One region of the Burkholderia mycopellens genome, then DNA from elsewhere that is predicted to be linked to it. Evidence: predicted binding sites of a transcription regulator. Region 1 holds the regulator's gene; each other region holds the start of a gene.
What was found. Region 1 encodes LexA, which represses DNA repair genes until DNA is damaged. Its sites were predicted from a motif close to ACTGTATNNNNATACAGT; they were not measured.

Region 1 (2,263 bases):
ATCGCGGACAACTTCCACGAGAACAGGCCGAAGCGGTGGAATATTGCCGCATAGCGCGTGCCGTCGGCACTGCGCTGGTAGGTCACGACGAATTCATCGATATTCCGGTAGCCGGCGCTGGTTTGCTGCTGGTGCGGCGCATGCGTTGCGTCGACCGGGCTTGCCGGTGCGGCAGCGGCGGGTGATTGCGATGGCGCTGCCGTGGTGGCCGTGTCGCTGCCCGGAGCGGTTGCGCTCGCCGGAGCCGGATTGGCTGCGGGTGCGGCCGGCGTGTTGCCCGGCGCATTGCCTGGCGCATTGCCTGGCGGCAAATTCGACCATTCAGGTGGACGCTCACCCGGATTGCCACGCGGCGGCAATCCGCTCATCAGCGCGGCCACGCCCTCCGGGGTTGCGTACGCATCGACCAGGGGGCCGATCAGTGCCGACCCGATCAGCGCACCGATCACCGCGAACGGATTGTTCTTCTTCACCGCGTCGATCCGGCGCATCAACTCTTCCGTGACCTGCTGCTTCAGGCTGATGCGCAGCGACGGGAAATCGACATACTCGCTGATGGCCTGCGCATCACGCGCATCGATCGCCGATTTCAGGCGACCGAGCGCGACGTACGGCGACGCGTAGCCATAGCCGATCGCCGCAATGATGGCGACGGCCAGCACGACGATCAGCAGGGGCTTGAGCCGCCATGCGCGGCCCGAAGATCCGGTCACGTTGCCTCCGGTGCGGGGATATTCCGCAATCAGAGACCGCCTGGCGTGGCCGATCGTTCCTCCGCGATGCAGCGATCGATCATCCGGCACACGGCATCGATCGTGCCGACCATGATCAGGCGCGAACGGCCGTGATAGACGCGCACCGGCGCGCGGCGCGCGGGTTCGGCGTGATTCAGGCCGGCGTTCAGCGATACCCGCGCGAAAGCGGGAAGCGCCGACGGCAGCAGGGACGCCTGCCGTTCGACTGCGACTTCTTCTTGCACGGGCGCCGCCGCGGACAGCGGTGCGCAGGGCGTGCGGCCGCGCAGGTGACGCAGGCGACCGAATTGACGGAAAGGCAGCAGACGGGAAAGGCGTTCCATGATGTTCTCCTGAGCGAGACGGAATGTCAGAGTTCGCCCGAGCGAATCAGCCCGACGGCGATGCCTTCCAGCGCGAATTCCGCGCTGCCGGCCTTGACGAAGATGTTTTCGTAATCCGGGTTCTCCGCGATCAGCTCGAGACCGCCAGGCCGGCGCATCAGGCGCTTGACCGTGACGTCGTCGCCGAGACGCGCAACGATGATCTGGCCGTCCTTCGCTTCCGTGCGCTTCTGCACGGCGAGGAGGTCGCCGTCGAGGATGCCGGCGTCGCGCATCGACAGGCCGCGCACTTTCAGCAGGTAATCGGGCTTGCTGGAGAACAGCGCGGGATCGCACGCGTAATGCTGCGAGATGTGCTCCTGCGCAAGGATCGGGCTACCGGCCGCGACGCGGCCGACGAGCGGCAGCGACAGCTGCATCAGGCCGGCGTGCGGCAGCGTGAACTGGTGCGGGGCATCGTCGATGCCGAGCAGGCGGATGCCGCGCGATGCGCCGGCGGCCAGCTCGATCACACCCTTGCGCGCCAGCGCGCGCAGGTGCTCCTCGGCCGCATTCGGCGAGCTGAAGCCCAGTTCGGCCGCGATCTCGGCACGGGTGGGCGGGAATCCGGAGCGCTCGATCGCGCGACGGATCAAGTCGAACACTTGCTGCTGACGGGCGGTGAGTTTGGTCATGGCTCAACTGTATGGATAGACAGTGAGCTGTATTTTTATACAGTAGTTCGCGAATTTCAAGTGTTACTTGAGGTTCGACGTGATCGCGCCGGTTCCGGCGCGATTTCGCGACGCCCCGACGCCGGTTCATCTGCCGCAACCGTCCATCCAGCCTGCGTTAGCACTTTTGAGTATTAAAAAATGAGGAACGATTATTTTTAATCATGTAACCCGTTCGTTAGACTGGCCCGACATCGCAATACCGACAACACTGGAGAACCAAGGATGGGCAAGCGCAACACGGGGCTGGTGGGCGGGGTGGGCCGCCTGATCGCAACACTCGCGCTGGGCGCGGCGGCGGCGCTGGGCGTCGCGACGCACGCGCAGGCCGATACGACCTTCCTGAACGTGTCGTACGACCCGACGCGCGAGCTGTATCAGGACTTCAACCAGGCGTTCGGCAAGGAGTGGAAGGCGAAGACGGGCGAGACCGTCAACTTCAAGCAGTCGCACGGCGGCTCGGGCGCGCAGG
Region 2 (2,263 bases), 1.5 Mb from region 1:
GTGCTCGGCGCGATCGTCTACCGCTTCTTCATCGCGCTTGCGCTCAACAGCGAATTCATCGGGTTGAAGGCGCAGGATCTGAACCTCGTGACGGCCGCGCTCGTCACGATCGCGCTGGTGCTGCCGGCGACGCGCAAGAAGCTGTTCGCGCGCAAGAACGGAGGGGCCTGACATGCTGTCCGCACGAGACCTGACACTCACGTTCAATCCCGGCACGCCGATCGAGACGCGTGCGCTGCGCGGGCTGTCGCTCGAGATTCCCGACGGCCAGTTCGTCGCGGTGATCGGCTCGAACGGCGCCGGCAAGTCGACTTTCCTCAATGCGGTCAGCGGCGACCAGGCCGTCGATGCGGGGCGCATCTCGATCGACGGCACGGACGTCACGCGCAAGGCTGCGTGGGATCGCGCGCACCTCGTCGCGCGCGTGTTCCAGGATCCGATGGCCGGCACCTGCGAGGCGCTGACGATCGAGGAGAACATGGCGCTCGCGATGGCGCGTGGTGCGCGGCGCGGCTTCCGGGCCGCGCTCGACCGGCCGTCGCGCGAGCTGTTCCGCGACAAGCTGCGGCTCCTGAACCTCGGCCTCGAGAACCGGCTGACCGACCGGATCGGGCTGCTGTCGGGCGGCCAGCGGCAGGCGGTGAGCCTGCTGATGGCATCGCTGCGGCCGTCGCGGATCCTGCTGCTCGACGAGCACACCGCCGCGCTCGATCCGAAGACGGCCGCATTCGTGCTGGAACTGACCGCGCGCATCGTCGCCGAGAGCAAGCTGACGACGATGATGGTCACGCACAGCATGCGGCAGGCGCTCGACTACGGCGACCGCACGGTGATGCTGCACCAGGGGCAGGTCGTGCTCGACGTGTCGGGCGACGCGCGCAAGGGGCTCGACGTGCCGGACCTGCTGCAGATGTTCGAGAAGGTGCGTCACGAGCAGCTCGACGACGACGCGTTGCTGCTCGGCTGACGGGCGGCAGGCGGGCCGGCGCGGTGCGGGATGCCGCACCGTGCCGGTCTGCGTGAGGCGTGGCATGCCGATCCGGTCGGGCGATTCGGCGCGCGTGCGTCGCATCGGGCCGGATGGTTGTGGCGGGCGTTCGGGCGGCACGATCCGGCCACGCCCGATCCGGCGCACCGTAACATGACGGGCGCGCCGGCTTTCTCCCCGTTTTTCCTCTGACAAAAACCGGTTTCGCACCGGCGCTGTGCGATGCGAGCGCATTGCCATATACTGTATATCCATACAGTTGTGGGTGGCGTCATGCTCGCATCCTCCATTTCTCCCGAATCCCTTCATCCATCGCTCTGGCGTGGCTCGCAGCTCGCGCGCGGCGGTCCGCGCACGATCGACACGGGCTTTGCGCCGCTGTCCGCCGAGCTGCCGGGCGGCGGCTGGCCGGTCGGCGGGCTCGTCGAACTGCTGGCCGCGCAGCCGGGTTGCGGCGAGATGCGGCTGCTCGCGCCCGCGCTCGCACGCACCGTCAGCGCCCGGCGTCCGCTCGCGCTCGTCGCGCCGCCACAATCGCCGCATGCGACCGCGCTCGCCAGTCTCGGCGTGCCGGCCGACGCGTTGCTGTGGCTGCGCGCCGGCAGCCGCACGGATGCGTTGTGGGCCGCCGAGCAGGCGCTCAAGACCGGTTGTTGCGGCGCGCTGCTGCTCTGGCAGGACGCGCGGCCCGATGCGCTGCGGCGCCTGCATCTCGCGGCCGCGCGTACGGGCGACACGCTGTTCGTGATGCTGCGCCCGTTGTCGGCCGCGCGGCAGCCGTCGCCGGCCGTGCTGCGCGTCGCGCTGTATCCCGTGCCGGGCGGCGTGTCGCTCGATATCGTCAAGCGTCGCGGGCCGGCGCGCGGCGAGCCGCTCGTGCTCGACCTGCCGTCGCCCATCGTGGAGAGCCGCTATGCGCGTCTTGCTCGGCATCCATCTGCCGCGCCTGCCGCTCGACGTGTGCGCCCCGCCGCCGTCTGACGCAGCGGCCGGCGGCGCCGGCTGCGCGGTGCTCGAGCAAGGCGTCGTGCTGATCGCCGATGCAGCCGCGCGCCGGCAAGGCGTGCGCGCGGGCATGAAGCGCGGCGGCGTGCTGACGCTCGCGCCCGAGACGCAACTCGTCGAACGCGATCCCGCGCGCGAGGCCGATGCGCTGCGCGCGGTCGCGCTCGCGTTGCTGCGCTTCTCGCCGTGCGTCGCGCTCGACGACGAAGCCACGCTGATCGTCGACGTCGGCCCGAGCCTGCGCCTGTTCGGCGGCTTGCCGTCGCTGTG
Region 3 (2,263 bases), 1.3 Mb from region 1:
TCTTCGCCTGCACGCCGAGATCGATGATCTCGCCCTGACGCGAGATGCCCTCGCCGTACAGGATGTCGAAGATCGCTTCGCGGAACGGCGGCGACACCTTGTTCTTGACGACCTTCACGCGGGTTTCGTTGCCGATCACCTCGTCGTTCTTCTTGATCGAGCCGATCCGGCGGATGTCGAGACGCACCGACGCATAGAACTTCAGCGCGTTACCGCCCGTCGTGGTTTCCGGGTTGCCGAACATCACGCCGATCTTCATACGGATCTGGTTGATGAAGATCACCAGGCAGTTCGTGCGCTTGATCGTGCCGGTCAGCTTGCGCAGCGCCTGCGACATCAGGCGGGCCTGCAGGCCCGGCAGCGAATCGCCCATCTCGCCTTCGATTTCGGCCTTCGGCACGAGCGCCGCGACCGAGTCGATGACGATCATGTCGATCGAGCCCGAGCGCACCAGCGCATCGGTGATTTCCAGCGCCTGCTCGCCGGTGTCCGGCTGCGAGATCAGCAACTCCGGCACGTTCACGCCGAGCTTCGACGCATACTGGACGTCGAGCGCGTGCTCGGCGTCGATGAACGCGGCCGTACCGCCCAGCTTCTGCAGCTCGGCGATCACCTGCAGCGTGAGCGTGGTTTTACCGGACGATTCCGGACCGTAGATCTCGACCACCCGGCCGCGCGGCAGGCCGCCGACGCCGAGCGCGATGTCGAGCCCCAGCGAACCCGTGGAGACGACCTGGATGTCCTCCGCCGCCTCGCCGTCGCCCATCCGCATGATCGACCCTTTGCCGAACTGCTTCTCGATCTGCGCGAGTGCGGCGGCCAGCGCCTTGCTCTTCTCGGCGGTCATCCCGGAGCCCTTCTTGCTATCTTCCATGAATCGTCCTTTGCTATGATGAGCAGCGTCTGTCAGAGGCGCGCCCGCTTTCAAGCGCTGCCCACGAATGCAGACACTGTATAAAAAAACAGTGTTTTGTGCAAGCCCGCAATGCAGGCTGCGTTGTACACGAATAACTTCGGAGACAGTCGGCCGGCGCGAACGCCCTGCCGGCCATCGGTCAGCACCATGCGAATTCTCATCGCGGAAGATGACAGCATACTCGCGGACGGCCTCACCCGGTCACTCCGCCAATCGGGCTATGCGGTCGACCACGTGAAGAGCGGCGTCGATGCCGATACCGCGCTGTCGATGCAGACGTTCGACCTGCTGATCCTCGACCTCGGGCTCCCGAAAATGCCCGGGCTCGACGTCCTCAAGCGCCTGCGCGCCCGCAATTCCAACCTTCCCGTGCTGATCCTGACGGCCGCCGACAGCGTCGACGAGCGCGTGAAGGGGCTCGACCTCGGCGCCGACGACTACATGGCCAAGCCGTTCGCGCTCAACGAGCTCGAGGCGCGCGTGCGCGCGCTGACCCGGCGCGGTGCAGGCGGCGGCCCGACCGTCGTGCGCCACGGCTCGCTCGCATTCGACCAGGTCGGCCGCATCGCGTATGCGAACGATCACGTGCTCGACCTCTCCGCGCGCGAGCTCGGCCTGCTCGAGGTGCTGCTGCAGCGGATCGGGCGGCTCGTGTCGAAGGAGCAGCTCGTCGACCATCTCTGTGAATGGGGCGAGGAAGTCAGCAACAACGCGATCGAAGTCTACGTGCACCGGCTGCGCAAGAAGATCGAACCCAGCGGCGTGCGGATCTCGACCGTGCGCGGTCTCGGCTACTGCCTCGAGAAAGTCGCGCCCGCCGCGCCGGCCGACACGGCAGCGCCCCAGCCTGCGGCGGCCGGCACGCCGCTACGCTGAAACCGGCCGTCGCCGCGATGGCCACGCCGGCCCCTACCCGCCACCCGACCGGCGCGCCGTCGTCGGCCGCCGACGAGGCGCGCGACGCGCGCTACGAGAACCCGTTCGCGCCGCCCGACGAAACCGATACGCCCGAGGCACCGCGCCCGCGCTCGCTGTTCGGCGAGATCCTCGACTGGATGCTCGCGCCGCTGCTGCTGCTGTGGCCGATGAGCATCGCCGTCACCTATCTTGTCGCGAAGACGATCGCGAACGGCCCGTTCGATCGCGCGCTCGAGACCAACGCATACGTGCTCGCTCGGCAGATCCATCCGGTGAACGGCGTCGCCGAGCTGACGCTGCCGGAGCAGACGCGTGACTTCCTGCGCGCGGACAACGTCGACAGCGTTTACTTCCAGGTGCTCGGCACACGCGGCGAGCTGGTCGCGGGCGAAGCCGACATGCCGCTGCCGCGCGACGAGGACCGCCCGC

Region 2: imuA (translesion DNA synthesis-associated protein ImuA) is a predicted target of LexA. The motif match lies at 1,231-1,248, and genes of this name have one in related genera.
Region 3: recA (recombinase RecA) is a predicted target of LexA. The motif match lies at 950-967, and genes of this name have one in related genera.

The regions. Positions count from the first base shown of each region.
Region 1 is NZ_OZ183802.1:1,971,005-1,973,267, forward strand. Features, by position in the region: gene ACPTTC_RS09165 (DUF2939 domain-containing protein) at 1-713, opposite strand, end outside; gene ACPTTC_RS09170 (hypothetical protein) at 743-1,078, opposite strand; gene lexA (transcriptional repressor LexA) at 1,105-1,752, opposite strand; gene ACPTTC_RS09180 (sulfate ABC transporter substrate-binding protein) at 2,017-2,263, shown strand, end outside.
Region 2 is NZ_OZ183802.1:3,514,116-3,516,378, reverse strand. Features, by position in the region: gene ACPTTC_RS16385 (ABC transporter permease) at 1-171, shown strand, start outside; gene ACPTTC_RS16380 (ABC transporter ATP-binding protein) at 173-967, shown strand; gene imuA (translesion DNA synthesis-associated protein ImuA) at 1,262-1,969, shown strand; gene ACPTTC_RS16370 (Y-family DNA polymerase) at 1,902-2,263, shown strand, end outside.
Region 3 is NZ_OZ183802.1:3,293,293-3,295,555, forward strand. Features, by position in the region: gene recA (recombinase RecA) at 1-874, opposite strand, end outside; gene ACPTTC_RS15340 (response regulator transcription factor) at 1,064-1,792, shown strand; gene ACPTTC_RS15345 (sensor histidine kinase) at 1,810-2,263, shown strand, end outside.